3 regions of the Priestia sp. FSL W8-0524 genome follow, and region 1 is predicted to be linked to each of the others. Evidence: riboswitches for the same ligand, from Rfam matches in the RefSeq annotation. Region 1 holds a riboswitch; each other region holds the start of a gene.
What was found. Region 1 has a riboswitch for lysine ahead of lysA (diaminopimelate decarboxylase). Riboswitches for the same ligand answer to the same signal wherever they lie in the genome.

Region 1 (10,756 bases):
TCATTTACAATATCTTGAATAGACGTTTCTTTGAAACCTTTTTGAGCAAAAAGCTGAATGCTTCGTTCCATCATCAAATCTTTCATCGTCAAACCCTCTCTGTCTTTTCTCATTTTCACAAATTATACCATGGCTTAGAGGGAGCTTTTGAAAAAGTTTGTTTATGTTCAGCTTCTTTACATCGTTTCTTTCACCACTTCTTCTCGCAGTGCTCTTCGTAAAATTTTTCCTACATTGGTCTTAGGAAGCTCAGCGCGAAACTCAAAGATTCGCGGAATTTTGTAAGCTGCAAGATGATGTCGACAATAAGAAGTAAGCTCTTCTTCAGAAAGAGATTTTCCTTCTTTCACTACCAAAATCGCTTTAATTGTTTCTCCTCTGTAAGGATGCGGAACGCCAATGACAACGGCTTCTTTAATGTGGCTGTGCTCATATAAAACTTCTTCAATATCTCGAGGATACACATTAAAACCACTCGCAATAATCATATCTTTTTTGCGATCAACAATGGATAAATACCCATCTTCGTCTATCTGTCCAATATCTCCTGTGTACAGCCAGCCGTTTCTAAGCGCGTGAGCTGTTTCTTCAGGCTGATTCCAATAGCCCTTCATAACTTGAGGGCCTTTAATCACTATTTCTCCAAGCTCTCCTCTTGGCAGTTCTTTTGTTCCTGTAGCCACGTCTACAATTTTATAAGCAGTTTGCGGAACGCCAAGTCCGACTGTGCCTGGCTTTCGTTCACAAAACGGCAGGTTGCAATGGGTAACGGGGGACGCTTCTGATAAGCCGTACCCTTCTAACACTTTAGCACCCGTTTTTCGTTCGAACTCTTTCATCAGCTCAACAGGCATTGGCGCACTGCCGCTGTTGCAGATGCGAATACTTTCGATATTGTATTCTTCTGCCCGCGGATGATTGGTAATTGCGACATACATAGTTGGCACTCCAGGAAAAATACTAGGCTGCTCTTTTTTGATTGTATTTAGTACTTCTTCTAAATCAAAACGCGGCAATAGCAATATTTCATTTCCGCAAAGAATTGATAAATGCATACAGGAAGTCATGCCAAATACGTGAAACAATGGAATAACGGTTAAGCATTTTTCTTTTCCTAATTCAATATCATGCTTAAATATTTCGTATGATTGAACTGCGTTTGTGTAAATGTTTGTATGTGTAAGCATCGCACCTTTAGATGGTCCGGTCGTTCCTCCCGTATACTGAAGAACAGCAATATCGTGTGCTGGATGGATGACCGGCTGATTAAATTCATGCTTAATGGTTAGAAAATCTAAGAAGGAAAGGTCTGGTGATGCAGGAACAAAAGGTTTTTGCAAGCTGACGGTTATCGCTTCTTCTATCTCAACACGATTCCTTATCTCTTGAAGTCTCGTATAAAAATCATCGAGTAGAATTATTTTTTTTGCGCCGGAATCGTGTAAAATATGCTCTAGTTCTTGTTCGACAAGCATGGGGTTGACCTGAGTGACAATGCCGCCCGCTGCTACAATGCCAAAATAGCTTATTATATATTGCGGACAATTTGGCAGCATAATTGCTACACGATCTCCTTTTTTAATCCCTTTTTTCTGCAGTGCTCCTGCAAATACGCGAACTGAGTGGTACAGCTCCTGGTACGTTAACGTATGCTGATACATGCGCGTGGCTGTGTGAGCAGGATAACGTTCGGCTGTTTCTTTCAGCATATCAAATAGTGAAATATCTTCGATGTGAATGTCATGAGTGTAGGTTTCTGGATAAGGTGTAAACCATTTTTTAACGTCTTCCATTGAGTAACTCCTTTCTTATTCACATAGCATGAACTCCACCGTCTACTGTCAGAATATCGCCCGTAATATAATTAGACGCTGCAGAAGCAAGAAAAACAGCCGCTCCTTTTAAATCAGCTTCGGAGCCAAAGCGTTTTAAAGGGGTTTGACTTAGAAAATAATCTTTTCCTTGTTCCATAATCGCACCTGACATTTTAGTAGGAAAAAATCCCGGCGCAATTGCATTAACTTGAATATTATGCTGTCCCCATTTGACAGCTAAATCTTTCGTGAACGTAATGACCGCTCCTTTACTCGTGTTGTACCCGATTGTATCCATATACTGAGGGTCCGTTCCTCCAAGACCCGCAATTGAAGCAATGTTAATAATCTTACCAGCTTTTTGTTTAATCATTTCTTTTCCAGCTTCTTGTGACATTAAAAACGTGCCCGTCACATTAATATTCATCACTTTTTGCCATGCTTCAAGAGGCATTTCTTCAGCCGAAGCTCCCCACGTAGCTCCGCTGTTGTTAATTAAAATATCGATGCGTCCAAATGTTTCAATCGTTTGATGCACGACATTTTTAATATCTTCAGGCTGACTGATGTCGCATGCTAAAGCGAGGGTTTTTACGCCCATGGTGGCCAATCGATCAGCCACTTGCTGACATGCTTCTTTTTTTCTTGAGCATAGAACAATATTTGCCCCTGCCTCTGCAAGCCCTTCTGCCATTTGCTCTCCTAATCCTCTGCCTCCTCCGGTAATAATAGCTGTTTTTCCAGTTAAATCAAATAGATCCTTTATGTGCATAGGTTGCCTCCTGTTCTTGATAGGATTTTAGCTCAAGTCTTGCAAGCTGTGCTTTGTGCACTTCGTCTGGACCATCGGCAAGGCGCAAAGTGCGGGCATTTGCCCAAAGTGCCGCAAGCGGCGTGTCTTCTGAAACACCTGCTGCTCCAAATGCTTGAATGGCACGATCAATGACTTTTAAAGCCATAGCAGGAGCTATTACTTTAATCATGGCAATTTCTTTCCGCGCTTTTTTATTTCCAACTGTGTCCATCATATAAGCAGCTTTTAATGTTAATAAGCGAGCTTGCTCAATTTCAATACGCGATTCTGCCACCCATTCTTGAATAACCCCTTGCTGAGAAAGCACCTTATTAAATGTAGAACGAATTTGAATACGCTTACATAATTCTTCGAGCGCTCTTTCAGCTGCTCCTATTAGACGCATGCAGTGATGAATACGTCCAGGCCCTAATCTACCTTGAGCAATAGCAAACCCTTTTCCTTCGCCTAAAAGCATATTGGATGCTGGCACACGCACATTGTCATAATGAATTTCAGCATGTCCATGAGGAGCGTGATCGTATCCAAAGACTGGCAGCATTCGTTCAATTTTAACTCCCGGAGTATTTAATGGAACTAGAATCATAGACTGCTGTTCATATTTAGATGCGTTAAAATCGCTTTTTCCCATGACAATAGCAATTTTGCAGCGAGGATCTCCCGCACCTGAAGACCACCATTTTCTTCCATTGATTACATATTCATCGCCTTCTCTTACAATACTGCACTGAATGTTTGTGGCATCAGAAGAACCTACATCTGGTTCTGTCATAGAAAAGCAGGAGCGAATGTCTCCATTTAACAGAGGCTTTAGCCATTTTTCTTTCTGTTCAGGCGTTCCGTATCGAACCAGCACTTCCATATTGCCAGTGTCAGGAGCTCCGCAGTTAAAAGCTTCTGGTCCAATAATAGAACGGCCCATAATTTCGCAAAGAGGAGCGTATTCTACATTTGTTAGACCTGCTCCGTATTCGCTTTCTGGCAAAAATAAGTTCCATAGCCCGGCTCGCTTTGCTTTTTCTTTTAACTCTTCCATGATTGGAGGAACAGTTGACCATCTAGATGGCTGTTCATTCAGCTGTTGTTCGTATAGCCGTTCATTTGGATAAATATGCTCTTCCATAAAAGAGCTCAATTCTTTTTGCAGCTTCACTACTTTGTCAGAGTAAGAAAAATACACGGTAGTCCCTCGCTTTCATTTACTTACTAACCGGTTGGTATGTTACATATTCATCATAAATGAAGGGAAATAATTCAGCAAGATATTTTTAGAAAAATTCTAAATATTATATTATTCAGAAATAAAAAAAAGAGAGGTTGTAACCTCTCTTTTTACGCGGATGTCATTTCCTCAAATACGGCTGATACTTTTTCAAACTCATCATCATCTTCAATTGAAGACCATTCACCATCATCTTCAATTTTTAAAAAGAAAACATCAATTTCTTCTTCTGTTTCAATTAAAACTTCTTCCACAAACGCAACGGCAATATAATCGTGGCCTTCAATCGTCATTTTTCCAAGCACTTCAATATCTTGCTCTTGATCATTTTCATCTAAAATTGTAAAAATCTCTCCCGTTTCAATACGTTCCATCGTATTCCCTCCTATTTTAACCTCATTATTCGTTCACTAACATGTATTCCCCTTTAGAAAAGGTTTCATGCTTATAAAAGTAGAATCTACTTTTTAAAAGGCAAAAGAATGTCTACGGTAGTTCCTTTTCCAAGTTCACTTACAAAGTTAATTTCTCCTCTATGTTCTCGAATGATCTTATAGCACACCATCAGTCCAAGCCCCGTTCCTTTCTCTTTCGTACTATAAAAAGGTTTTCCTAAATGCTGCATTCGTTCCTGCGTGATGCCTGGCCCCTCGTCGCTAAACCGGACAACAAGGTTCTCCTGATTAAATCTTTTTAGTTGAATCGTTACAGTTCCTCCACTTGGCATAGATTCGACGGCATTTTTAAATATATTGCTAAAGACCTGTTTTAACTGGTTTTCTTCGCATAATACGAGAGGAAGATGAAGATCAATCTCTTTCTTTACGTGAATTTTCTCTGTAATCCCCTGCACCTCAGCTAGCTTTAACGTGTTCTCTAAGATATCTTGGACGTGTTTGTCTTTGTAGGTTTTCGCCTGAGGCTTTGCAAGACTCAAGAACTCGTCGGCAATCAATTCGATTCTATCTAACTCATGATTTATCATTTCTACATAGTAAGGCTGACCGCTCGTTTCTTCTAATAACTGCATAAATCCTTTTACCGCTGTTAGAGGGTTTCTGATTTCGTGAGCGATACCCGCTGCTAACTGTCCGACTAAGGAAAGCTGAGCGGATTCACGCAGCAATTTTTCAGTTTTTTTACGTTCTGTAATATCACGAAACAAAACTTGAATGGCCTGCTTTCCCATATACGGAATAGGAAAGGCAATGGTTTCGGCATCAATCGTATGACCGTCTTTATGAATAAACTTTTCTTCCTGCAGATCCACAGATTTATTTTCTGTTTTCATTCGATAAATTCGCTGTTTTACAACATCATAGTAATCAGGGTGAACAAACTGATAAACACAAGCTCCTAATACATCTTGAGGATTCTTGTATCCTAGTGCTTTAGCTCCTGCAGGGTTGATATAATCAATTTTACCTTCACTATGAACGATAATTGCTTCCGGGGATAACTCAATCAAACTTCGGTAGCGCTGTTCGCTTTCTTTTAAAGCCGTCTCATCCTGCTTGCGCGATGTTATATCTCGATAGACAAACGCAATGCATAACGGCCAATCATTCATATTTTCAACGCGAAATAGTGTGACGCTTACATTAATTAAATGCCCGTCTTTATGCTGTCTTACCGTCTCAAATTCCGTTTTCGATTCCCCTGATTGAATAGTCTTGTGAAGTTCGCACACGGGCTCCTTTAAAAACGAAGGTATAATCGGAAGAGGCTTTTGATGAATTTCTTCAAACGTCCAGCCAAATGTATTCTCAAACGCAGGGTTCACTTGAAGCGTTTTACCCTCTAAGTCAACGATAGCAACAGCATCTGCGTTATGATAAATAAAAGGCTGAATCTGTTCTTTTTTCTCTTGATAAGTAGTTATATTAACGCAATGTCCCATAATTTCAGGCTTTTCTGTGTAAGATAAAGGGGTTAAGTTTACTACATAGCGTTTATCATTTATTTGAAGCTCGTACATAAGCGTTTTCTTTTTATTTAGCGCTTCGAAAAAATGCTCATACGAGACCCATTCTTCTAGAGGTATTTTTTGCTCAGAAACGCTTTCTCCTTGATACATACTGTAAACAAGGTGGTCACCTTTTTGTTTGTAAGCAAATATGATTCCTAGAGCCTCAGCTGAATGATTTTCTGCATGTAATCGGACTATTTTTTTATTTTCGTTCATCGTTCATATTTACCTACCCCTCACTAGCATCTTTCCTAATCGTTCTCATTCTCTTAATTTTACATGAGGCGTTTAAAATTTACTAGATAAAGAAGCAGATATTTTCCATTCATTCACATAAAAAAAGCGCCTGTATAGGCGCTTTTTTATGTGAATAGGAATTACTTTGAATGATGCATTTTATGACAGTGCCGCTTCGGAACAAACCCATTTTTCTCCATATGCTGATAGCGATTTTCCATATGTGAAGAAATGTTTTGACTCTCCGTTTTGCTTAGCACGCCGTACTCCACATATTTTGAAAGTATTTCTTTCTTTTTTTCGAACATTTCTTTGTACAGAACGGATAATTCCTGCTTTTGCTGAGACGTCAGCTGCACGTCTTTTGTTTCTGGCTGAGGATTGTTTTCCGCTAATACAGGCGTCCCGCTCATAAATAAAAAAGCTGCTGCTGCACTTATCATAACCTTTCGCAAACAATCTACTTCCTTTCATCATATAGTAGTTATAGTTTGCGAACTTCTATTTGTTTTCATTCATTCTATTTGCTTAGGACTCAATAGCTCCTCTTACATCATAATCGCTAAGATCAATTTCCATTTCCATTTCAAGTGCTAATTTAGCAAGCTCTGAACCAAGATAAGGACCCGACGTTAAGCCTGAAGCTCCGAGACCATTCGCTACTAGTATTCCTTCGTAAGCTGGAAGAGCCCCAATGACTGGCAAGAAGCCTGGAGTAAATGGTCGAAACCCTACCCTTGTTTCTAAGACTGTGCTTTCTGTTAAGCCAGGAGCAATTAATAAGGCCTTTGAAAAAATTTCATGAAGCCCCCCAGCCGTTACTCTCAAGTCATAACCCGTGTCGTTTTCATGTGTTGCTCCTATGACAATTTGACCTTGTTCAAACGAAAGAATATATTGGTCGCTTGGAGGCATTACAACGGGCCAGTCTTTTGTATCTAAATCAGGAAGATGCAAGTGGACAATTTGCGCTTTTTGAAAGCTTGCTAAAAATTTCACTCCAAGAGGCTCTAGTAATTGATTTGCCCACGCTCCTGCTGTCACGATTGTTGTACTTGCTAGAAGGGTTTGTCCATTTACGGCAACGCCCGTTACTTGATTATTTTCATAAAGTAGTTCTGCGTTTCCTTCTATTATTTTTGCACCGTTTTTCTTCGCTGCATTCACAAGTGCGTTTCGAAGAGCTCTTCCGTTAACGCGAGCGGCTCCACTAATATGAACTGAACTGTATTCTTCCGAAAGAGCCGGAAACAAAGCCTGTGTTTCTTTAGCGGATAAACGTGTAATCTCGCCTATTTCGGGGGCTTCTTCCCGACGCTTATATGCTCGTTCTTCCATTTTTTTAAGCTTTTGTTCATCAGTGTGTAAACTAATTGCTCCTACTCGCTTATATCCCGTATCCGTTTCTCCATCTTCTTCTAATTGCTGAATTAATGTTTGATAGTACTTGGCGCCGCCTTTTGCTAAGCGGTACCATGCTTTATTTCGACGCTGCGAAAGCCATGGACAAACAATTCCTGCTGCTGCATCAGTAGCTTGACCAGCATCCTTGCGATCTATCAATGTCACATCTGCTCCTGCTTTTGCTAAATGATATGCCGTAGAAGCTCCAAGTACCCCAGCTCCAACTACGATGTATGTTTTCATACCAAAACACCCTTTTCTTTCTTCTAGTATTCTCATGCTATATGTATGCAATTTTAGCATAGCAAAAAAAGAAGTCACATACTAGGCGAAGCTATTTTAAGCTTATTTTTAAGCCTTGCTGACTTTGACATATAGCTCCTTTCGTCTCGTAAACAAAAGCGGTAGAAGTTCTTTTACCAAGATTATAACAGGGTGAAGAAAGCCATAAATAGTGGTAGTACGTCTTTAACGCTGTGGCTTACGGCTTTTCTATTATAGGTGCTGAATAAAAAAATGAAAGAATAAAACCACTATAATATGTAAATAAAAAGAAATAACCATTATTTTAAGGAGAGCGTATGCAATCTTCATTTGTATTATTTTTTATCATTCTTGGTTTACTATTTGGCAAGTGGCGAAGGTATCAAGAATACTACCCTACTTTGCTGTTTTGGGTCACGGGGAATTTGCTTTATGAAGTGCTGCTGTTTCATCACCGCGTATGGGTATTTCACCCTGTTGGTATTGATCATCTTTTTCTACCCGATCACCTAATGGTTTCTCTTGGAATAACCTTAATTATTTATCCGTTTGTTATACCGGTTTTTTTAGGAAGGCTGCCGCTGCATGTAAGCGGCCGGCTGTGGTGGATTCTTTTATGGGCGCTTTTATTTACTGTGATTGAGTTCATTGCTTATGTTAATCACAGTATCACTCATCATTATGGATGGTCGCTGCTATGTTCTTTTCTCTTCAATATTGTCACGTTCTCACTTTTAATCATTCATCAGAAGACAGCGCTGGCTGCTTGGATTCTATCTGGAAGCTTCATAGCTTTTTTATTTATCTTCTTTGATATTCCTATGCCTTAACTTTTCATTGACTAGACAGAGGAAAAGGAAATATAATAGGAGTTACATTTAAATATAATTTTCCTCTCTGAGAATAGAGGTGCATGAAATCAAGAGTCACTTATTGGAGACTAATGGAGTCTGTGAAGATAAGTAAAAGGGATTTCGTGCCGAAGTATATAAACATCCATTGTGTTCATATACTGGTTCAGTATTGAATAAATGCTGAGCTGTCACAAACCACTTGGTTTGTGGAGAGCTATTGAAGAGATGTTGATGCCTAGAATGTAATAATACTTTATTATTATGAAACCAAGACGCGTGAACATCACTTCACGGGTCTTTTTTGTGTTTTTCTACTGACCATCAAAGTTATAGTTGAATGATTTAAATGGAGGGATACGGATTATGTACTTACATGGAACGAGTAAAATTAACAGCAGCAATCATTTAGAAATTGGGCAGTGCGATACGGTCGAACTGAAAAAACAATACGGCACTCCCCTATACATCTACGATCAAGAATTAATTGAGACGAAATGCAAGGCCTTCCATTCAGCCTTTCAAAGAAGCGGCTTTTCATATCAAATCGCCTATGCAGGGAAAGCGTTTCTTTGTATGGAAATGGCTAGCCTTTTAACGAAGCTTGATATGTCATTAGATGTGGTCTCAGGAGGCGAATTATTTACAGCTCTTGAAGCGGGATATCCAGCTGAACGCATTCATTTTCACGGAAATAACAAAACGATTGAAGAAATTGAAATGGCTCTTGATGCGAATATTGGCTGTTTTGTTGTGGATAACTTTACCGAACTTGAAGTTTTACATGCCTTAGCAGCTGAGCGCAAACAGAAAGCATCTATTCTTCTGCGTGTTACTCCAGGGATTGAAGCCCACACACATGAATATATTATGACCGGACAGGAAGACTCCAAGTTTGGATTTGGTCTTTCCAATGACCAGGCTATGAAAGCGGTAAGTTCTGCATTAGAAAAGCCTTACTACGATCTTTTAGGCATTCATTGTCATATTGGTTCGCAAATTTTTGAAGTAGATGGTTTTTCTCGCGCCATTGATATTTTAACTGATTTCTTATTCAGTATTCGTGATAAAATGGAATTTGAAGTAAAAGTTTTAAACGTAGGTGGTGGTTTTGGTATTCGTTATACCGAAAGCGACTCTCCACTTCCAGTTGAGTATTATGTAGATGCACTGACAGAAAAGCTAAGCCGCACGTTAACTGAACAGAATTATACCCTTCCGGAAGTCTGGATTGAGCCTGGAAGAAGCATCGTAGGAGAAGCAGGTACAACGCTTTATACAATCGGCTCAACGAAGGAGATTCCAGGTGTACGCAAATACGTAGGAATTGATGGCGGTATGACCGATAATATCCGTCCTGCTCTTTACGATGCAAAACATGAAGCTGTCTTGGCTAATAGAGTGACGGATAAAAAAGATGAAACAGTATCAATTGCGGGGAAATGCTGTGAATCAGGAGATATGCTTATTTGGGATATCGATTTACCGCGCGTTAATCAAGGAGATTTACTAGCAGTATCCTCTACAGGTGCCTACAACTATTCAATGGCTAGCAATTACAACCGTATTCCGCGCCCTGCTGTTGTATTTGTGAAAAATGGAGAAGCTCGTCTTGCTGTAGAGCGAGAAACATACGAAGATTTGGTGCGTAAAGATGTAAAGCCAGTCGTTACTACGTATGCAATGAGCAAATGATAGCTGTTCTTGCGTAGTAAAGAAGCTATTGTTGTTTGGAGGAAATCTATATGGTTTTAAGTGTATTTAAAACGTACAGATCATCGCTTATTCTGCTTCTCGCTATTTTAATTGGCGGGATAGCAGGATATGCTATCGGGCCCGATGTGGCAGTCGTAAAGCCCTTTGGTGATTTGTTTCTTAATTTAATGTTCATGATTATCGTTCCCCTTGTCTTTTTTAGTGTGGCTTCGGCGATCGCAAACATGAACGAAATGAAACGTCTTGGTAAAATTATGCTAGGTATCGCCGTTGTGTTTGTCGCCACTGCTGTTGTTTCAGCCGTTCTAGGCTTTTTAGGCGCATCACTTTACAATCCGCTGCACAACGTAGATACTTCTGCCATTAAAGAATTAATGGGTGACAGTGAAAATACAGCTGAAAAAATGACGCTTTTAAATCAGCTTGTTAGTACATTTACTGTACCTGATTTTGTTCAGTTATTTT
Region 2 (10,756 bases), 260 kb from region 1:
CAGTGCACGAACTTCCTGATATCAGGTGGAAAGACATGGGTCAGCATATCATGAACATTGTTCCAATTGATAAAGAAGAGCAGATTGTACGAGCGATACCGGTAAAAGAATTTAAAGAAAATCAGTATCTGCTTTTCTTTACGAAAAATGGTATGGTCAAAAAATCAGAATTACTTCAATATAAAGCACAGCGCTACTCCAAAGCTCTTGTCGCCGTTAATTTAAAAGGCGATGATGAAGTAGTGGACGTATATCAAACGGATGGTAAAAAACAAGTGTTTATTGCCACTCGCTCTGGCTACGGACTGCGTTTCCGGGAAGAAGAAATTAATATTGTAGGAACTCGCGCTTCTGGTGTAAAAGGAATTAACTTAAAAGACGATGATTATGTTGTAAGCGGCGTTATCTTCGATGAAGATGAAGCTCTATCAACTGAATTATTTATCGCCACGCAGCGAGGAGCTGTGAAAAAGACAAAAATTGCTGAGTTTGAAGAATCAGCACGAGCAAAACGAGGGCTAGTGATGGTCCGAGAACTAAAATCTAATCCGCATCAAATTGCAAAAGTAAAAGTAATCTCTAAAGAGCATTACATGATAGTGGAATCATCTAAAGGTCAAATCGAGCAGGTTGATCCATCTACAATGCGAGCTAGTGACCGATACAGCAACGGTTCATTCGTATTGGACCAAAGCGAAGCTGGCAATTTAGTTGATATGTGGCTGGAAGAAAAATAACAAAAAAGTAGTAAAGTTTTTAAAGCTTTACTACTTTTTTTTACCCAATATTTTTAAATTAAACTATGTTCTAAATAAACAATATAAAATGATTTTCCTACTCCTCATTCCAAATAAACATCATGCATCTCCTACACAAGCCTCTAAGAAACTTTTGAATGTTCAAATTGTCCAAAACATATATATATAAGAACATCTAGGAGGTGTTATATATGAACTATTTTATTCACGTAACTCCTAAGACTAAACTTTTTGTTCGGGATATTGGAAAAGGGGAACCCGTTCTTTTCCTTCACGGGTGGCCTGTTAACGCTAAAATGTACGAATACCAATTTACAACGCTGCCGGCCTGCGGTATTCGGTGTATTGCTCCTGATCTTCGGGGATTTGGAAAATCAGATACGCCTTTCACCGGCTATTCTTACAATCAATTAGCGGATGATATTCGTATGTTAGTAGAAAAATTAGGACTTAAAAATTATACGCTAGTAGGCTTTTCTATGGGGGGAGCCATTGCCATTCGATATATGAGTAGACACTTAGGATATGGCGTGAAGAAGTTAATTTTATTAGGGGCAGCGGCTCCAAGCTTTATTCAAAAAACTGATTTTCCATACGGACTTCCTTCTGAAGAAGTAAATACAATTATTCAAAATACGTATAGAGATCGTCCTAACATGCTTGAAGACTTTGGGAAAAAATTTTTTAATCAGCCTGTCAGCGCAGCTTTTAGAGGATGGTTTCAAGATTTAGGTTTAGAGGCATCTGGCCATGGAACGATTAAAACTGCGGTGTCTTTACGAGACGAAGACTTACGGGAAGATTTGAGTCAAATTTTCGCTGAGACATATATATTACACGGAAAAAAAGATCAAATTTGTCCATTTGATCTTGCAAAAGTAATGAATCGCCACATTTCATTTTCTACACTGATCCCATTTGAAAATAGTGGACACGGTCTTTTTTATGATGAACGTGAGAAAGTAAATGACACCCTTATTGAACTCATCAATAAAAGCTCAGCCGATAAGTAAGGATACACATTTAAAACCGAATTGGCAGCCAAATAAAAAAAGTAAAAAACCAGCACCTAACGTAATGAGGCGAAAAAGCTTAGGCGTGATAAATTTTCTTGTAAAATGAATGCTGCTCGCAATATTTAAATTCCAAAGAATGATGCCAAAAATAATAAAGAAGCTATGAAAAAAGACGGATAGCCACGTTTGACTTTGAAGGCTTTCGCTTAAGCTTGATCCAAATACACCAAACCAAAACACAATATTTAAAGGGTTCATAAGAGCAATAAAAAAACCTGTAAAAAACGACTTATCTTTTTTAGCAGAAGGGTTATTTACATCTACTGAAAAGGAACGAGAGACAGCTTGTTTCATACTTTGAAAGCCAACAAATGTGAGCATGACAAAACCCGTTGCATACAGGACAACCGTAACAGCCTGCATCTGAACAAAAGGGGTTAACCCTATTAAAATGAGAAGCATAAATAAGATATCGGCTGTCATTCCTCCTAAACCAACTAGCCAAGAAGCCCAAAATCCTTTTGTCAGACCTCTTTTAATCATCTCTATATTAATTGGACCTACCGGTGCTGCGAGACTAATACCTAGAATTATTTGTTTTATAGCAATCAAAAACCACTCCACAAACACAGCCTCCTTTCTAACTTGTCCAATAGTAGCTTATATATATATAGATTAGAATTTTATAATTTAGAAGCGAGATTTAGTTAAAAATACTCATAAACTTTCTTTTTTTTAATACACATGTAACGTTGAGTTCCATAAGGAGGGTTTTAATGGCATCAAAAATGCTTTTTCGAGCTAATGAGATTTTAGAGTCAACGCATGTCCCGTTCTGGGGGAAAGATGCTTTTCAATATTTCCAAAGCGATATATTATCAGAAGAAAATCCATTTCCCTGTATATTAGGGGTAGAAGGCTTTAAAAAAGATTTACTGCGTTTTTCATTTGTGACGACTCCTTATAACTATCAAGATATTAAACATGCAGCGGCGGCACTTAGAGAATACATAGATACATTTAAGACCATAGGTCGCTATACATCCTTTGTGTTATTCTTTAAGCCTGAACATAAAGAACGGTCAATGGAAGAGTACGAAACGATGTTCTGGGATACGCTGACGTTTCTTCATCAAATTGATCAAAAGAAATGGCCGCAAGATATTCCGAAAGACCCAAAAGATGCATTATGGGAATTTTGTTTTCACGGAGAACCTATTTTTGTCGTCTGTAATACGCCTGCTCATTCTCTACGTAAAAGCCGTAAGAGCAGAGGATTTATGATTACATTTCAGCCGCGGTGGGTGTTTGAAGGTATGACAGGAGATTCAAAAATAGGGAAGCATGTACAAAAAGTCGTCCGCGATCGGTTAAAAACATATGATGACGTATCAGCTCACCCTGAGTTAGGCTGGTATGGACAGCAGGAAAACAGAGAGTGGAAGCAATATTTTTTACACGATGATAATAACCATACTACCGGACAGTGTCCATTTAAATTAAAAAGGAGTGAGCAGCATGGACGTAAAAAAAGCCTCTATTAAAAAAGGAGTTGGCGGAAAGTTTGAAGAAGTAATTAAAGAGCTGCTTCCGGCGTATACTGGATACGTTGAAGTACAGCACGATATTGCTTTTCAAACACATCCGTCTCATACGCATCCAACTGATGAAATTCTTCATATCCTTGAAGGATCTATTTACTTTACAGTTGAACGTGATACGGTTCTATGTCAGGCCGGAGATCGGATACATTTACCGAAACAAACGGTTCATTCTTCAAAAGCCGGTCCTGATGGATGCACATACGTTATTTCCATTTTAAAATAAAGACGAAAGAAGATGATGCTTATGCTACGTTCCCGGCCAGTGTTGCTACTTATCGATGTACAAGAAGGGTTTTATTCACCCCAGTGGGGAGAAAGAAACAATTTAGATGCAGAAAAGAATATGCTGACGCTACTGCAAGCATGGAGGCGCCAAGACTATCCTGTCATTCACGTGCAGCATGCATCAGAAAATCCAGACTCTCCTTTACATCCAAGTTCAAAGGGGTTTCAGTTCAAAGAAGGATTTGGTCCACAAGAAGACGAATACTTAATTCGCAAGCACGTGAACAGCTGTTTCATTGGAACAGAGCTAGATAGCTATTTAAAAGCAAATGGCTATGATACGCTTATCTTAATAGGACTAACTACTAATCACTGCGTCTCTACGACTGCGCGCATGGCTGGAAATCTAGGGTATAGGACGTATGTTGTGAACGATGCAACGGCCTGTTTTGATTGTATGTCCTACGATGGAAAAACCAGACTTCTTGCAGAAGATGTACATACATTCGCACTGTCTTCCTTGCACGGAGAGTTTGCAACGGTCGTTTCTACAAAAGAGACTCTTCAAGTCCTTCAAACCTTTCAATATGCCCAAAACCAATAACCGATGTGCATACGCACATCGGTTTTTTATGTAGATTATGTTTCTTAAAAGAAGTAAAATAAAGATAATTCTATACTATAAGGAGTTTGTACATATGATCATTCGTTATGCTAAAGAAGAAGATTTACCTATGCTTGTTGAAATTTATAATCAGTCCGTTCAAACAAGTGCTGCTACTTTTGACTTAACGCCTGTAACAGTAGAACAAAGAAGGGGCTGGTTTAATAATCATATTAGCAATGAACTTTTTCCACTTATTGTCGCGGAAAAAGATGGAGTAGTAGCGGGCTATGCTTCGCTTTCCTCGTATCGAGATAAAGAAGCGTACATTCAAACAGTAGAGCTATCGATTTATATTGATAAAAATCAACAAGGGCATGGTATTGGGAAACAGCTTATGAAGCGCATTTTGGAATTAGCTAAAGAGCTCGACCATCACGTTGTCATTTCAGGAATTACAAAAGGGAATGATATCAGTATCAAAATGCATGAGCAATTTAATTTTACATTTTGCGGAGAGTTTAAAGAAGTGGGCTGGAAATTTGATCAGTGGCAAGATGTACTTTTTTATCAGCTTATTTTATAAGATGTATGACACCTTTACACATTGTAACGTTTTAGTTTCATGTGTAAAGGTTATTAAAATAATAAGTTGTTTTATTATTTTAATACGAAAGGTGTTAGCTATCATGAGTACACATTTTCAATATCAACATCTAAGAGCTGTGCCGAAAAGATGGTCCCAAAAAGAACTGCATATCCAGCTGAATAGAATCAAACACAATTCTGAACTATCTACTATAGCAGCAGATCCGCTTTTTCATCTGTTAGAATGTACCCGTTCAGGCCTTCAAACTAAACAAGAAATCATAGACTACATCCAAACCATTCCTAATCACCAACTTCCATCTTTTGCAACTCATTTAAGCAGGTTAATTCAGCGTATTTATTATATCGAAGCTGCTGATTACTATAACCGTCCCCTCAAAGGTTATATGCTTGTTATGAAAAACCAACCCGCTTATATATCTCTTCATTTTGCCGATCAGCTCATATAAAAAAAGCTCTCTATTCAAAAGGGGACTGACCCCTGTTTTTGAGACAGGGATCAAAACACCTTTTAAACGACCAGTTGCCGATATTGTACCGGTGACTGGTTGTTTAGTTTTGTTTGAATACGGGCATTGTTATAATAAGTAATATAGTTTTTGACGGTTTGCTCTACGATGGTGGTCGTAGTATATGTCAACTCGTCAAGGTAGAACGTTTCAGACTTTAGCGAGGAATGAAACGATTCGATAGAGGCATTATCTGCGGGAGTCCCTTTGCGGGACATACTCATGGTAATGCCTCTTTCTTTGATTTTTTGTTGATAAGCATACGATGTGTACACGGAACCTTGATCGCTATGCAGCGTGCATCCTTCAGGCAAAGAAGGAAGTTGACTTAACGTATCTAAAACAAACGCTACGTTTTGACAATCACCAATGGAATACGCAATGATTTCTCCGTTAAATAAATCCTGAATACTTGAAAGATACAACTGTTTGGGTCCAAAAGGCAAGTAGGTAATATCCGTCACTAGTTTTTGAAGAGGACGATCAGCTCGAAATTCACGATTTAATACATTCTCTGCAACCTGATAAGGTTGCCCTGTTCGCTGACGTTTCTTCCGTTTTACGCGACATTGCCAACCATACTTCTGCATGGCACGCTGCACAAACTTATGATTAATCTTCATCGTTCGATTGAGTAATGCTGTAATCTTTCGATAGCCATATCGAAACTTGTGTTTATGACATTGTTCACCAACTTGTTGTTCCATCCATTTCTTTAATGTATCCCGTTTTGTATGTTGCTTCCAACGATAGTAAGTGGATCGAGGGATATTAAGATGTAAACAGATTTGATAAATAGGCACCTGACCTTTTAGCTCTTCCACTGTGTTTACTACAATTTCTGGTACCACTTCCTTTCCAATTCCTTGTACTTTTTTAAGATCTCAATCTGTTGCTTTAACTGCCGGTTCTCTGCCTCTAACTTAGACGTCTCGCTTTTAAATTCAGGACCTTTTCCATATGAATACTGCTTGCCTACAGGCTGTCCAAATCGATGCATTTCTCCATTTTTATACCATGTCATCCACGTTTTCAATTGGGTATGATTACGAATATTCAGCTGTGACAATACTTCTTTTACAGGTATACCAGCTAATCTCATTTCAATCGCTTTTAATTTTATTTCTACCGGATAACTGACTCTTGTCCCCATAGAAAAAACACCTCCAAGTTATTGTTAGGTACTACATACCCGTTTTTTAACTTAAAGGTGTTTTTTATTTGTCTCACTCTAGGGGGTCAGTCCCAAAGAATAGAGAGCTTTTTTTATTCGTATTTTTTCACTGTTACTTGACATTCTTTTAACGGGATAAGCTTCGATTTTTTCGTCCATTTGTATCCTAACCACACAATTAAGAATAAAGGAAGTCCGATATAAGAAACAAGTACACCGTACCAGTCAATCGAGTCACCCATAAACGCCGAATAGTTTTGGCCTAAAATAACAACGGCACATAAAATAAAGGCAAAGATAGGGCCAAATGGGAAAAGTTTTGCATGATATGGAAGTTCACTCAAATCATGACCTTGAGCAACAAATGCTCTTCTAAAACGATAGTGGCTGATCGCAATTCCTAACCAAGCAATAAAACCAGACATACCAGAAGCGTTAAGTAACCACGTATATACCGCACCGTCTCCAAAAAATGAAGCACCAAATGCAAGTGTACCGACAAGTGCCGTTGCGATTAAGGCATTAACTGGAACGCCTCGTTTATTCACTTTTGCTAAGAACCTTGGTGCTTTTCCATCTTTCGCTAAGTTCCACAGCATACGCGTAGAAGCATACATGCCTGAGTTACCAGCAGATAAAACAGCTGTTAAAATAACGGCATTAATCGCTGATGCTGCAAACGCCAGACCTGCTCGTTCGAATATTAAAGTAAACGGACTTACTCGCACGTCATCACTTGCTAATGAATTCGCTGTGTATGGAATAAGCATTCCAATAACAAAAATAGCTAAAATATAAAATAACAAGATGCGCCAGAAGACTTGTTTAACTGCGCGAGGAACCGTTTTTTCCGGATCTTCACTTTCTCCAGCTGCGACTCCAAGCAACTCTGTTCCTTGGAATGAAAAACCAGCTGCCATAAAGATACCTAGTACAGTGAAGAATCCACCGTGAATCGGTCCATCACCAAGCGTGAAGTTTTTAAAACCTGGTGCTTCATTGTTAAAGATACCAAAAATCATCATAATACCAATAACTAAAAAGATAATAACCGTTACTACTTTAATTAACGAAAACCAAAATTCAGATTCACCAAATCCTTTTACAGAAAGGTAGTTAAGCCCAAACATAATTAATAAAAACAGGGCACTCCATAAAATAGAAGAAGAGTTCGGGAACCAAAATTTCATAATAAGGGCTCCAGCGGATAATTCAGCTGCAATCGTAATAGCCCAGTTATACCAGTAGTTCCAGCCGAGAGCGAAACCAAAGGATGGATCTACAAAACGAGACGCATACGTACTAAATGAACCAGCTTCAGGCATATAAGCTGCGAGCTCTGCTAGACTGGTCATCAAAAAGTAAACCATTACGCCAATAATAGCGTAAGCTAAAAGCGCTCCCCCAGGTCCTGCTGTGTGAATTGCTCCACCACTTGCTAGGAATAAGCCGGTTCCGATGGCTCCTCCTAATGAAATCATCGTTAAGTGGCGAGATTTCAACCCACGTTTTAATTCTTGCTGCTCTTGCATAGATAAATACTCCTTTCGAATGTACGGAAAGAGACGGGATAACATAAAAAAAGCCCGCAGTATATGTGCGCGCTTTTAAATCTGAAAACCGCGTCAACCTTCCGTGAAGATAGCTCTTCACATCACTCGCATGATGTGACAGTTCTGTTCCTGTTCGGAGACAGCCCCAGCTTAAATCAACCGAGAAGTGATTTAAACTTCGGCAATTTTTCCTTTCAAGCAACATCCTCAATGTTCTCTGCATTTCCGTTACTTTACTATTAAAAACTGCGACCTCTACCTCATCGATTAGGATGAGGGTTTTTTATATTCAATTGACATAAAAGAAGTATAACAAATACTAAAACGATTGTCATTATAAAAAATAGATTCAGAAAATAGAAACATCTTTGAAATCTCTCGAATCTATTTTGTTACGTATGGTATAATAAACATTGTCTTTATACTACATAAATATCCAAACGTACCACAGGGGGAGCCGCCGTGCTGAGAGTGAACGAAATGTTCAGACCCTTCGAACCTGTTAGTTAACGCTAGCGTAGGAATGTGGGAATAGTAGCATATATTTGCTTACTCCTGTGTAAACCGTTTGATATGAATGATTCAAAAACAGGAGTGAGAAACGTGAATAAAGCATTACCTTTACAGGCTAAAATTGAAATAGCTATTTTTGCAGCATTGGCTTTTTTGATTGATCTTTTACCTTCTATAAAAATTGCAATAGGTGTAAGCATTTCGTTCTCTATGGTTCCTATCTTTATTATGTGTTTTCGATGGGGAGTTAAAGGAGGAGCTTTATCTGGATTTCTATGGGGAATATTGCAACTAGCTTTAGGAAATGCGTATATTTTAACCCCGTTGCAAGCTTTTATAGAGTATATTATCGCTGTTACCTTTATTGGATTTGGCGGGATTTTCTCTAGTTCTATTAAAGGATATTTAGCTAATAATCAAAGATCAAAAGCTTTCTTTTTTATTATCTTATCTTTAATTATAGGAAGTTTTGCTCGTTATTTTTGCCATTTTATTGCCGGTTTAATATTTTGGGGATTTGCTGCACCAAAAGGAATGCCTGTTCTATGGTATTCTTTCTCGATGAATGGGATTTCGATGATTGGGTCGTTGCTATCATGTCTAATTATCCTTTCATTGTTAATTCCATCGGCATCAAGAATGATTGTAACTAAATCACACTCATCATAAGAAAAAAGACTAAATCTGCCAAGATTTAGTCTTTTTTCTTATTTGTCACCTTTGTTTACACAAAAGTGTGTCAGGTTTGATAACATAGTTAGTGAAATATTCAAAAAACTGTTTTATGATAGTCAACATATTCAAACGAGATAAAGGATTGATCGTATGCTACAGAAATGGATCACGAGCATAGGTTTAGATATTGGAACAAGCACAACAAAACTGATTGTAAGCAAACTGTTAATAGCAAATCAACAAAATCAGTTTACGCTGCCAGGCTGTCAAATTATTGATCGTCGCGTAACGTATGCAAGTTCCATCTATACAACACCTATGGTAAACGAGGTTGAAATCGATGTTCGAAGGTTAACGCTATTACTAGAAAAAGAGTACAAAAAAGCAGGGATCTCCTTAGATCAAGTGGAGGCGGGTGCTGTGATCATCACAGGAGAAACGGCTCGGAAGCAAAATGCAGAGAGTATCGTTCACTATCTAGCTGAACACGCTGGGAATTTTGTTGTTGCAACAGCTGGTGCTGACTTAGAAGGAATGTTAGCGGCAAAAGGATCGGGAGCAATCGAACATTCTGCTGAAACCAATAAAGTGATTGCCAATATTGATGTAGGTGGAGGCACTGCTAACATCGCCTTATGTCAAAATGGAAAAGTGATTGAAACGTTTACCCTGCATGTAGGCGGAAGATTAATTCGACTAAACGAAGATGGTATTGTTACCTACGTTTCGTCTTATTTAACTGAATTTTTAAAAAATAATTCTCTGATGCTTCAAGAAGGCGAAAAAGCAACATTTGAAAAACTCTCGTCTATTTGCAAATTGCTAGCTAAAGAAACCGTGGATTATGTGAGCGCACTGAAGCAAACCTCTTTGCTGCTCGTTTCCCCTCATACAAGATCTTCTACTCGGCCAGAGACAATCATGGTCTCGGGAGGAGTAGGAGCCATGATAGAGAAGGAGAAACCAAAAACAGTGAAGGAAGTGGCCATACACGGAGACATTGGTCCGCTGCTAGCTTATCAGTTTCAAGCCATACAGGTATCTCAAGCCGCTGAAACAACGCGAGCCACTGTCATTGGAGCTGGTATGCAAAATACAGAAGTTAGCGGATCAACCGTATACATTAAATCAAAGCGGCTGCCGCTAAAAAATATTCCGATTATAGAGATACCCGTACAGCAAGAGGAGGAGTGGAATCCGCAGCTGTTTCAAGAAAGAGCTCGAACGGCATGTATGCAGGCTTCAACTGTTTTCAGCGCAGAAGATCCTCCCGTTGCTATTGCTTTATCTCATTTCCCTTACTGCAGCTATATAATGCTGCAAGAATTAGCAAAAGTAATAAGCGCTGAATTTGGTGCTTGTTTTAAAGGAGCTAAGTGCCTCGTTGTTTTATGCGAGCAGGATATTGCTAAAGCTTTAGGACAAGCACTAGCCAAACAGGAGAACGAATTAGAAATTATTTGTTTAGATCAAATTGACTTTACCCACGGAGATTATATCGATCTAGGGTTACGCG
Region 3 (10,756 bases), 2.3 Mb from region 1:
TTTCTTAACTTTTATCGGTCAGTTTTATGCCAAAAATATTAAGCCAAAAGAAGTGATGGTTCCAGCAACGATTGATGCAGAGTTAGCTGAGAAGTTAGTAGAAGTAGAGGTTCAGCATCCAAAGCGAGGCAAAAAGAAAGAATTAGTAGAACTTGCGTGTAAAAATGCAAAGATTGCGCTCGGTGAAAAATTCTATTTAATTGAACGAGATGAAGAGCGTACAGTTGGCGCAGTTGAACGGTTAGGAGAAGAGCTTGGAATTGCCGCTCCTTATCGGATTGAAGCATTTGATAACTCAAATATTCAAGGAACAGACCCAGTTTCTGCGATGATTGTTTTTGTTGATGGGAAACCGGAAAAGAAAGAATATCGCAAATATAAAATTAAGACCGTAAAGGGACCAGATGATTACAGTTCCATGAGGGAAGTCGTTCGCAGACGGTATTCCAGAGCGTTAAAAGAAGGCCTTCCGCTTCCGGATTTAATTGTTGTAGATGGAGGCAAAGGGCATTTAGCTGCAGTCCAGGACGTTCTCGAAAATGAATTGGGACTTTTAGTGCCTACAGCAGGTCTTGTCAAAGATGATAAGCACAGAACCTCCAATCTGATGATTGGTGAGCCTCCTCAAATCATACCGCTTGAACGCAATAGTCAAGAATTTTATTTGCTTCAGCGAATTCAAGATGAAGTTCACCGCTTTGCGATTACCTTCCACCGTCAAGTGCGCTCTAAGTCCGCTTTTCAGTCAGTTCTGGACGACATTCCGGGAGTGGGAGAAAAGCGTAAAAAAGCTTTGTTAAAGCATTTTGGTTCGGTGAAAAAATTGAAAGAAGCAACGATTGAAGATATTCGAAATTCAGGTGTTCCTCAGAACATTGCTGAAAAAATTTATGAAACATTGCAAAAATAGTCTTGAAATAATAGAAAATATTTGATAAGCTATTAACTAATTTCATACGACACTTCATCAAATGAAGTGAAGATAGAGGTGCAAATTTAATCAGTACGCATCAGGAAGGGTATGAGCCCTTATGAACGATGCGGAAAGGGAAATTTGCCGAAGTGAACATTACCTCATAGTAATGATTGCTGGTTCTGCGTTGAATAAACGTAGGATTGTCAAGATGTAGATTCTTGGAGAGCTATCTCACGGCAGTGGACGGTTATGTTTTATAATTTTCGTTCGTTAAGCAATGAGAGCTCATCTCATTGCTTTTTTTATTGTCTGAGTAAAAAAATTTAGCTTCTCATCATCCTGCATATGCAAATTTATTGAAAAGGAATGAACAAAATTATGGCATTAATCGTTCAAAAATTTGGTGGAACATCTGTTGGTTCTGTTGAACGTATTCAACATGTAGCAAACCGTGTTATTCAAGAAGCAGAGCGCGGTAACCAAGTAGTAGTTGTTGTATCGGCAATGGGCAAAACCACAGATGCACTGGTGAAATTAGCAAGTGATATTACGGACAGTCCAAGTAAACGCGAAATGGATATGCTTCTTACAACTGGAGAACAAGTAACGATTTCCCTGTTAACAATGGCTCTTCAATTCAAAGGTCATGAAGCCACTTCGCTAACAGGTTGGCAAGCTGGTATCCAGACGGAAGCAGTTCACAGCAATGCACGAATCCAGCACATTGACACGACTCGTATTCAAAGCCAATTAGATAGAGGTCGAATCGTAGTAGTAGCTGGATTCCAAGGCTGTTCAGAAGATGGAAGCATTACAACATTAGGTCGAGGCGGCTCTGACACGACGGCAGTAGCTCTTGCCGCGGCACTAAAAGCTGCAAAATGTGATATTTATACAGACGTAACAGGAGTGTTTACGACGGATCCGCGCTACGTAGAAGATGCTCGTAAACTTCATTCTATTTCATATGACGAAATGTTAGAATTAGCCAATTTAGGAGCAGGGGTGCTGCATCCGCGCGCTGTTGAGTTTGCAAAAAATTATCAGGTACCGCTAGAAGTGCGTTCAAGCTTAGAAAACGAGAATGGAACGATTGTTGAGGAGGAAGTTTCAATGGAACAAAACTTAGTCGTAAGAGGAATTGCGTTTGAAGATAATATTTCACGGGTGACAATTGAAGGGTTAAACAACGAGTTACAAACTCTTTCTACTATTTTTACAGCATTAGCAAAAGAACAGTTAAACGTGGATATTATTATTCAAAACGTAACGGCTAATAATCGCCTCTCTATCTCATTTTCTATTAAAACTGTAGACGTAGAAGCTGCTCTTGCCGTCTTAAAAGAGTATAAATCTACCTTGGGGTATACGCGTATTGAACATGAAAGCAGTCTGGCTAAAGTATCGATTGTGGGATCTGGCATGATATCTAATCCAGGTGTTGCAGCCGAAATGTTTGAAGTGCTGGCAGGAGAGAAAATTGAAGTGAAGATGGTCAGCACGTCTGAAATTAAAGTATCTACAGTTGTACCGCATGCTGATATGGTAAAAGCTGTTGAGACGCTTCACGTAGCATTTGAATTAGAAGAGCAGCAGGCAGTGCAAGTATAAAGAAGAGAAAAAAGACGTGGTATCTCCACGTCTTTTATATATACGTATTTCTTACTTTTTATAACGCTCCGCACGGGTTTCGGTAGGTAAGATATCTTTTCGGTCCCACTGCACGGAAATCAGCACTTTTCCGTTCTTTTCTTTAGGTGTTAAGTAGGCTTCTGTTAGGCAGTTGTTTTGACGCTGAATCTGTTCAGCCACAAATCCTGACTCAAGATGAAATGAACAAGTTTCCTGCTGAAATCTTTTGCTGACCACATCACCTGATAACTCAAGCTCTAGTGAATATTTATCTTTTTTGGCAAGCGTCAGTGTTCCCCAGGAAGCTGCTTTAAAAAAAGCGACGATTTCATCCATTGTATTTAATGGATATTTACGCGCAAGGTGTTTTCCTGCCCAGTATGAGATGGTATTCGTTTCGTCTCCAAGAAGCTCTGGAATCAACACGTCACGCAAAAGACTGTATCCAAAATATGGAACGTGATCAAGAGCTCTCTCTGTTTCAGCTGCGGCATTAGGTTCTAATGTTTCCATCGTCTCTTCAAGTTCTTGCTGTGATTCTGTTTGTAAATTGCTCATGCTTTCCCCTCTTTCTTTACTACTATTATATACAAATCTAAAAAACCTCTCACGCATTTTTTTAATAAAATGTAAGAGGATCTTTATTATGGTAAAAAGAGTTAGATGTAAAGATAAAAAATCCATAAAATTACTTTTAAAAGGGTACTTTTACCTGTGTAAATGTTTTGTGAACTTGTTTACAATAAAAGTATAAAGTAAACGCTTACTTAACTGTGGCAAGCGATATTATAATAGAAAGAAAAAATCTTTAACATCAATGTAGTAAGCGTTAACAAATATAAAATTTTATAAATTTATATTTTATCACACGTGTTGATTAACCAAAATCATCCAGAAACTCCTTCGTATAGTTTTTGATAGAATTCAAGTGTTTCATAGATGGCTATTCGCCATTCTAAAGGCAGGGTAGCGCAAAGAAACAGACGTGTGAACCCTGCAAATGATAAGGGTTTTCGTGTGTTTTTCTTGCTACCTTGTATATGTAAAAACTTTAGTAAAACGTAGGCGATGAGTGCGGTGAACAACTGATTGAACACGGCGTTTGGTGTTGTACCGAATAAAATCGGTACATTTAAGTTTTGTTTGATCCAGCGAAAGAACGATTCAATGGCCCAGCGTGCTTTATACATGTCGGCAATTTCTTCTGCCGTGACGTTCATCAAGCTTGTCACAACGCGTATCTCCTTACCGTCATGATCGGTAAATTGCACGACACGCTGGCGTGTCTTTGTCTGTTTTTGTGGGGTACCAAGGATACACGTAAAATCGCCGGTCACATTCGAATCCTTTTTACGTGTACCTTTCAGCGCTTTTTTGCGATTTAACTGGATATTCTCTTTTAAGCGAATGACAAAATGTTGTTTTTCTTTCTCTGTCACGTAGCGATCGACTTTTTCAATGGAAAAATAGGCACGGTCGCCTATGAAGATAAAGCGTTTATCCTCAAGGCATGTACCAACGGGTCCGTCATGTTTTAATCCGGTTGTTTCGACAACTTGAAGAGGCATCGCAGTTTCGTTGGTGAAGCTAACATGCAGTTTAATGCCCGCGCGTTCGCCGTGATAAACTGCCCATGGTAGGCGTGTCTTCCCGACTGTTACCGTTGTCGAATCCACTGCCATCGGTATTTTTTTCATCTTGAGGGTGCGACGAGTAGCTCGGTTGAGCTTCCCGACAATGACTTCAAAAATACGTTTCATAATGGCGTAATTAAGAGCCTTCATGTGCTTGGAAAGCGAAGAATGGTCAATGGAAACGAGTCCAACACTTGGCCCAACATCGGCTGCGTGACGTAAGCTTTTCCATTCGTTTGTCGCTGCACCAATTAAATAAGAAATAAGCGTTGACACGGTACATTTTCGGGCTGTGTCAACAAAACCAAACTCGGCTAGAATCGCTTGAAGTTCAGCTTCAGAAAGAAAGTTTTGAATGAGATGTGGAGACGTGGTATTCTTATTCATGAGAGATTCCTCTTTTCGTAAATGTTGGTGTGGTAACTTACATTTTACATGAGAATCTCTCTTTTTTATTTGGTTTTATTGGAATAAATTAGATAATCAACAGGCGTGATATTTTATAGAAGATTTAAACATCTTGCCTTGACGCTCTTAATCGATGGGAGTAAAATTAACCTGTCACATACTTTATTAGGAAATGCAAAGGTTTTCATTTCCTGTATTCACGATTAATCTATTTGTCTAGTGGGAGTAAGAAAGTTCTTCACAAACTATGTTCATTTAACTAAGGGGGGTCTACGCAGATGGCGGCAAACAGAGAGTTTCAATATCGGAGAATCCATTCACTACTTGGAGTAATACCAATCGGGATTTTCTTAACACAGCATTTAGTTGTGAATCATTTCGCGACAAAGGGAGAAGAATCATTTAATCAAGCAGCTCACTTCATGGAGAGCTTACCTTTCCGCTATGCTCTAGAAATTTTCATTATTTTCTTACCAATCGTTTTTCACGCAATATACGGTCTTTACATCGCATTCACTGCTAAAACAAACGTTAACAACTATGGATTTTTCCGTAACTGGATGTTTATCCTTCAGCGTGTTTCAGGTGTAATCACACTTATCTTCATCACATGGCACGTATGGGAAACCAGAATACAAGCTGCGCTTGGAAAAGAAGTAGATTTTCAAATGATGGAACGAATTTTAAGCAACCCAGCAATGTTTGCATTCTACATAGTTGGTGTTGTATCTACGATCTTCCACTTTGCAAACGGTCTATGGTCATTTGGAGTTAGCTGGGGGTTAACTGTAACACCACGTTCTCAAAGAATTTCAACTTATGTGACATTAGCAATCTTCTTAGCACTTACATTCGTAGGTGTTCGTACATTATTCGCATTTGCATAAAATTAAGGTTTTGAAGGAGTGGGGTTCCGATGAGTAACGGAAAAATCATCGTAGTCGGTGGCGGTTTAGCTGGCTTGATGGCAACAATAAAAATTGCTGAGTCTGGCAAGCAAGTAGATTTATTTTCACTAGTTCCGGTAAAAAGATCTCACTCAGTTTGCGCGCAAGGTGGAATCAACGGAGCCGTAAATACGAAAGGTGAAGGAGATTCACCATGGGAACACTTTGATGACACAGTGTATGGCGGAGACTTTTTAGCCAACCAGCCACCTGTAAAAGCAATGTGTGAAGCAGCTCCTGGTATTATTCACTTACTTGACCGTATGGGTGTTATGTTTAACCGTACTCCTGAGGGTTTGTTAGACTTCAGACGATTTGGCGGAACGCAGCATCACCGTACGGCTTTTGCCGGAGCAACAACGGGTCAACAGTTATTGTACGCATTAGATGAGCAGGTTCGTCGCTATGAAGTTGCCGGACTTGTGACAAAGTACGAAGGATGGGAATTCTTAGGTGCTGTTCTTGATGATGAGCGCAGCTGTCGCGGAATTTCTGCACAGAATTTAAAATCAATGGAAATTAAAACGTTCCCAGCTGATGCGGTTATTATGGCTACAGGTGGACCTGGTATTGTCTTTGGAAAATCGACGAACTCAGTTATTAATACAGGTTCAGCGGCATCTATCGTGTATCAGCAAGGTGCATACTATTCAAACGGAGAGTTTATTCAAATTCATCCAACTGCTATCCCGGGAGATGATAAGCTTCGTCTTATGAGTGAATCTGCTCGTGGAGAAGGCGGACGCGTTTGGACATATAAAGACGGTAAACCTTGGTATTTCTTAGAGGAAAAATATCCGGCATACGGTAACTTAGTACCTCGTGATATTGCAACTCGTGAAATTTTTGACGTCTGCGTAGCGCAGAAGTTAGGAATTAACGGAGAGAACATGGTTTATCTGGACCTTTCACATAAAGATCCAAAAGAGCTAGACATTAAACTTGGAGGTATCATCGAAATCTATGAAAAATTCATGGGCGATGATCCGCGCAAAGTACCAATGAAGATTTTCCCAGCCGTACACTATTCAATGGGCGGTTTATGGGTGGATTACGATCAAATGACAAATATCCCTGGCTTGTTCGCAGCTGGTGAGTGTGATTATTCGCAGCACGGAGCGAACCGTTTAGGAGCAAACTCATTATTGTCAGCTATTTATGGCGGTATGGTTGCTGGTCCTAAAGCCGTTGAATACATCAATGGTTTAGAAAAGAGCGCAGATGCTATTTCTTCAAGCGTATATGATCGTCATGTGAAAGAAGAAGAAGAGAAATGGAACAATATCATGAATCTTCAAGGTACAGAAAATGCATACGTTCTTCATAAAGAGCTAGGGGAATGGATGACTGACAACGTGACAGTCGTACGATACAATGACAAACTGTTAAAAACAGATGAAAAGATTCAAGAATTAATTGAACGCTATGATCGTATTAACATTAATGACACGGCTAAATGGAGTAATCAAGCGGCAACATTTACTCGTCAGCTTCAAAACATGCTCCAACTTTCACGTGTTGTAACGCTTGGAGCTTACAACCGTAACGAAAGTCGCGGTGCTCATTATAAGCCGGATTTCCCAGATCGTAACGATGAAGAATTCTTAAAAACAACAATGGCATCTTTCGTTGATAAGAAAACGGCTCCTTCTTTCCATTATGAAGAGGTAGACGTATCGTTAATCAAACCGCGTAAGCGCGACTACACAAAGAAAAAAGATGAAAAACCAAAAAAACAACAAGAGGGGGTTCGTTAATCAATGAGTGAACAACAAACAGTCCAAAAGACAGTGCGCTTCATTATTACACGTCAAGATTCAGCTGAATCTGCTCCTTACAATCAGGAGTTTGAAATTCCGTATCGTCCGAATATGAACGTTATTTCAGCACTGATGGAAATCAGACGTAACCCTGTTGATGCTTCAGGTAAAGAGGTTGCTCCGATAAACTGGGAAATGAACTGTTTAGAGGAAGTATGCGGAGCCTGTTCAATGGTTATCAACGGTAAACCTCGTCAGTCATGTACAGCTCTTGTTGATAAACTAGAACAGCCGATTCGCTTGCAGCCAATGAAAACATTCCCTGTTGTTCGTGACTTGCAGGTAGACCGCAGCCGTATGTTTGATTCACTGAAAAAAGTAAAAGCCTGGGTTCCGATCGATGGCACATACGATTTAGGACCAGGACCGCGTATGCCTGAAAAGAAACGTCAGTGGGCGTATGAGTTATCCAAGTGTATGACATGCGGCGTTTGCTTAGAAGCTTGTCCAAACGTAAACGACAAGTCAAACTTCATCGGTCCAGCACCGCTTTCTCAAGTTCGCTTGTTTAATGCCCATCCAACCGGTGCGTTAAATAAAGGAGAACGTTTAGAGACGATTATGGGTGATGGAGGGCTAGCGAACTGCGGGAACTCTCAAAACTGCGTTCAATCATGTCCAAAAGGAATTCCATTGACTACTTCAATCGCAGCTTTGAACCGCGACACAACAATTCAAGCATTCAGAAGTTTCTTTGGTAGCGATCAAGTATAACCACTCCAAACCTCTCCACGTGGAGAGGTTTTATTTTGTCTATGACGAACGGAGGAAATACAGATGAATAATATTTCGTATATTGAAGACATGGATCACTGGAAAGAGTCATTTTCGTTTAAGCAGAAAATCAAGGTAAGATTTTCGGAAACAGATATGTTTGGGCACTTAAATAATACGGTTCCTTTTGTTTATTTTGAACAAATACGTACGGAATTCTTTCACCATATTGGCTTTATGCAAAAGTGGACGAGTGAGTATGAGGGAACGATACCGGTGGTGGCTGATTTGCAGTGCGACTATGTCAAACAAGTGTATTTTGGTAACGTGCTAGCTGTTTTTGTAAAGGCCCATAAAATCGGACGTTCTTCGGTTGATTTACACTATATGATTCAAAATGAGCAAGGAGAGGTTGTACTCACGGGGAGAGGAACAATGGTGCAAATTTCTAAAGAAACAGGAAAAAGCGTGCCTTGGAATGAAGAGATGAAAAGGTGTTTATCGACTATATAAAAATGGCTTGAAGGCTCTTTCTTCAGGCTTTTTTTCTTTTTCAAAGGTAAAAAAGAGTTTTTTGCATATTTTTTCTAAAACTAGTAACCGCGTAGGCATACCGCACATAAGATATGTTGACTAAATTTACACCCATCCGATAGTTCAACTCAGGATCAGGCAAGGAGGGTTACATTGAAAGAAAAAGAGTTTCAACCTAAACCGCTACTTACAAAGCGTGAACGAGAAGTATTCGAGCTTTTAGTACAGGACAAAACAACAAAAGAAATCGCGAGTGAACTATTCATTAGCGAAAAAACAGTTCGAAATCATATTTCTAATGCGATGCAAAAGCTTGGAGTCAAGGGGCGTTCTCAAGCAGTCGTAGAACTCCTTCGAATGGGAGAACTTGAACTATAACATGAGCTGGCTTTCTTTTTAGAAAGCCAGCTTTTTGTATATTTTTTTAAGTATCGCATATGTATCTAAAAAGAATATCATTAAGAAAATATTATAAAAAAGGTAAATCTTTATAAAAGAAACTTATTGCTTGAAATTGAATTTCAGAGTACGTATACTTTTAAGTAAGGAGATACTACTTCAAAAGAAAGAGAGGTGAGATGATGAAAAATGTATGGTTAGGGGTATTATTATGCATGATATTCTGCTTGCCTTTTGCGAGTTTGCCAGATAAATTTATTGATAATGACTTTGAAAAAGTAAAGGTCACAAAAAGTTCGGTACAGCATTACACGGATATCGTGCACATGTCTCCAGGAGCTAAGCACAGCGTCAAACAAATAGGATCTCTAATACAAAGTGTGATAGTAACTTTTGCTTTAGTATGGGTGAGTACCAAGCTCATCATTCCGACGCATCAAATTGCGTATTTTTTCCTCAAGAAAACACTTTTTTATCCAAAAATCTTTCAATCAAGTTACCTCAATTAAATAAAAAAGGTTGAAATTTCAGCAGCCTTTTCTTCAAACCTAAAATTACCTACTATTCTTAGGCTTATTTGTCATGGGGATTTTCTATACAAATAATGCAATGAAAATTTAATATTCTTCTTAAAAACTTTATAGGAGTGATCATTCAATGATGATTAAAGAAACGGAATTACCAGGAATCGGCCGTAAATTTGAAATTGAGACAAGCGGAGGAAACCGTGTGGTCGTTATTATTCATGATGATGGACGACGTGAAATCTACCACTTCGATCAAAAAGATTTAGAAGAAAGCATTTTTGACATTACGTTAACAGATACGGAATCAAGACAGCTAGCTGCAATTTTAGGCGGCATGATTTACAAGCCAAAAGCAATGGAAACCATTGAAGTGGCATTCAATGACTTAGTGATTGAATGGTACAAAGTTGAAAAACAGGCGAAAGCTCACAGTAAAACAATTGGCGAAATTGACGTTCGCAGCAACTATGATGTCACAATCATCGCTGTCATTAAAAACACGCAAAAAAAATTATCCACCCCAGGACCAGATACGTTAATTGAAGAAGGAGATACGCTTGTCATCTCTGGTGAAAGAGGAAATTTAAAAACGCTCATTAAAGAATTGCTTTCACAAGGAGGTAGTTCATAATTGGATCATTTAGTATTTGAAGTTGGGACAGCTTTGTTACTAGTCGCTTTAGCGGCTATACTAGCACATAAATTTAAATTTACGATTATTCCATTCCTCATTCTGCTGGGCATGGCGGTTGGTCCCCATGCTCCTGAGTTTGGCTCATTCAGTTTAAAGTTTATTGAAAGCCAAGAGATTATTGAATTTATGGGGAGAATTGGAGTTCTCTTTTTACTCTTTTATTTAGGGTTAGAATTTTCAGTTGGAAAGTTAATTAAATCAGGTAAGTCCATCGCGGTGGGAGGATCTATTTATATTTTAATTAACTTTACCTTAGGATTATTGTATGGATACCTGACAGGAAATCCTCTTCTTGAAGTGCTGATTATCGCTGGAATTATTACGATTTCGTCCAGCGCAATTGTCGCAAAAGTATTGGTTGATTTAAAACGAACGGCAAATCCAGAAACGGAATTGATATTAGGGATCATCATGTTTGAAGATATTTTCTTAGCGGTTTATCTTTCTGTCGTTTCAGGGTTGGTGCTTGGAGACCACGGATCGCTTGCTGAATCTTTAACATCTATTTTAATTGCGTTTGGCTATATGATG

Region 2: linked by a shared signal. The riboswitch ahead of NST66_RS11720 (amino acid permease) and the one ahead of lysA (diaminopimelate decarboxylase) in region 1 are both predicted to bind lysine.
Region 3: linked by a shared signal. The riboswitch ahead of NST66_RS22900 (aspartate kinase) and the one ahead of lysA (diaminopimelate decarboxylase) in region 1 are both predicted to bind lysine.

What each region holds. Positions count from the first base shown of each region.
Region 1 is NZ_JBBOUG010000001.1:2,053,278-2,064,033, reverse strand. Features, by position in the region: gene NST66_RS10335 (TetR/AcrR family transcriptional regulator) at 1-86, opposite strand, end outside; gene NST66_RS10330 (long-chain-fatty-acid--CoA ligase) at 177-1,793, opposite strand; gene NST66_RS10325 (SDR family oxidoreductase) at 1,813-2,586, opposite strand; gene NST66_RS10320 (acyl-CoA dehydrogenase) at 2,564-3,808, opposite strand; gene NST66_RS10315 (DUF1292 domain-containing protein) at 3,961-4,224, opposite strand; gene NST66_RS10310 (PAS domain-containing sensor histidine kinase) at 4,311-6,035, opposite strand; gene NST66_RS10305 (YckD family protein) at 6,197-6,511, opposite strand; gene NST66_RS10300 (NAD(P)/FAD-dependent oxidoreductase) at 6,585-7,703, opposite strand; gene NST66_RS10295 (CBO0543 family protein) at 8,042-8,554, shown strand; lysine riboswitch at 8,621-8,803, shown strand; gene lysA (diaminopimelate decarboxylase) at 8,942-10,270, shown strand; gene NST66_RS10285 (dicarboxylate/amino acid:cation symporter) at 10,321-10,756, shown strand, end outside.
Region 2 is NZ_JBBOUG010000001.1:2,313,052-2,323,807, reverse strand. Features, by position in the region: gene parC (DNA topoisomerase IV subunit A) at 1-737, shown strand, start outside; gene NST66_RS11760 (alpha/beta fold hydrolase) at 950-1,771, shown strand; gene NST66_RS11755 (LysE family transporter) at 1,757-2,398, opposite strand; gene NST66_RS11750 (YqcI/YcgG family protein) at 2,551-3,318, shown strand; gene NST66_RS11745 (cupin domain-containing protein) at 3,293-3,601, shown strand; gene NST66_RS11740 (cysteine hydrolase family protein) at 3,623-4,207, shown strand; gene NST66_RS11735 (GNAT family N-acetyltransferase) at 4,302-4,793, shown strand; gene NST66_RS11730 (hypothetical protein) at 4,897-5,265, shown strand; one part of gene NST66_RS11725 (IS3 family transposase) at 5,328-6,208, opposite strand; one part of gene NST66_RS11725 (IS3 family transposase) at 6,208-6,478, opposite strand; gene NST66_RS11720 (amino acid permease) at 6,592-8,031, opposite strand; lysine riboswitch at 8,134-8,318, opposite strand; TPP riboswitch at 8,493-8,593, shown strand; gene thiT (energy-coupled thiamine transporter ThiT) at 8,626-9,234, shown strand; gene NST66_RS11710 (ethanolamine ammonia-lyase reactivating factor EutA) at 9,391-10,756, shown strand, end outside.
Region 3 is NZ_JBBOUG010000001.1:4,369,744-4,380,499, reverse strand. Features, by position in the region: gene uvrC (excinuclease ABC subunit UvrC) at 1-910, shown strand, start outside; lysine riboswitch at 976-1,153, shown strand; gene NST66_RS22900 (aspartate kinase) at 1,295-2,527, shown strand; gene NST66_RS22895 (YslB family protein) at 2,579-3,106, opposite strand; gene NST66_RS22890 (IS4 family transposase) at 3,436-4,569, opposite strand; gene NST66_RS22885 (succinate dehydrogenase cytochrome b558 subunit) at 4,869-5,477, shown strand; gene sdhA (succinate dehydrogenase flavoprotein subunit) at 5,507-7,294, shown strand; gene sdhB (succinate dehydrogenase iron-sulfur subunit) at 7,298-8,071, shown strand; gene NST66_RS22870 (acyl-CoA thioesterase) at 8,135-8,584, shown strand; gene gerE (spore germination transcription factor GerE) at 8,759-8,983, shown strand; gene NST66_RS22860 (hypothetical protein) at 9,187-9,513, shown strand; gene NST66_RS22855 (cation:proton antiporter regulatory subunit) at 9,662-10,162, shown strand; gene NST66_RS22850 (cation:proton antiporter) at 10,163-10,756, shown strand, end outside.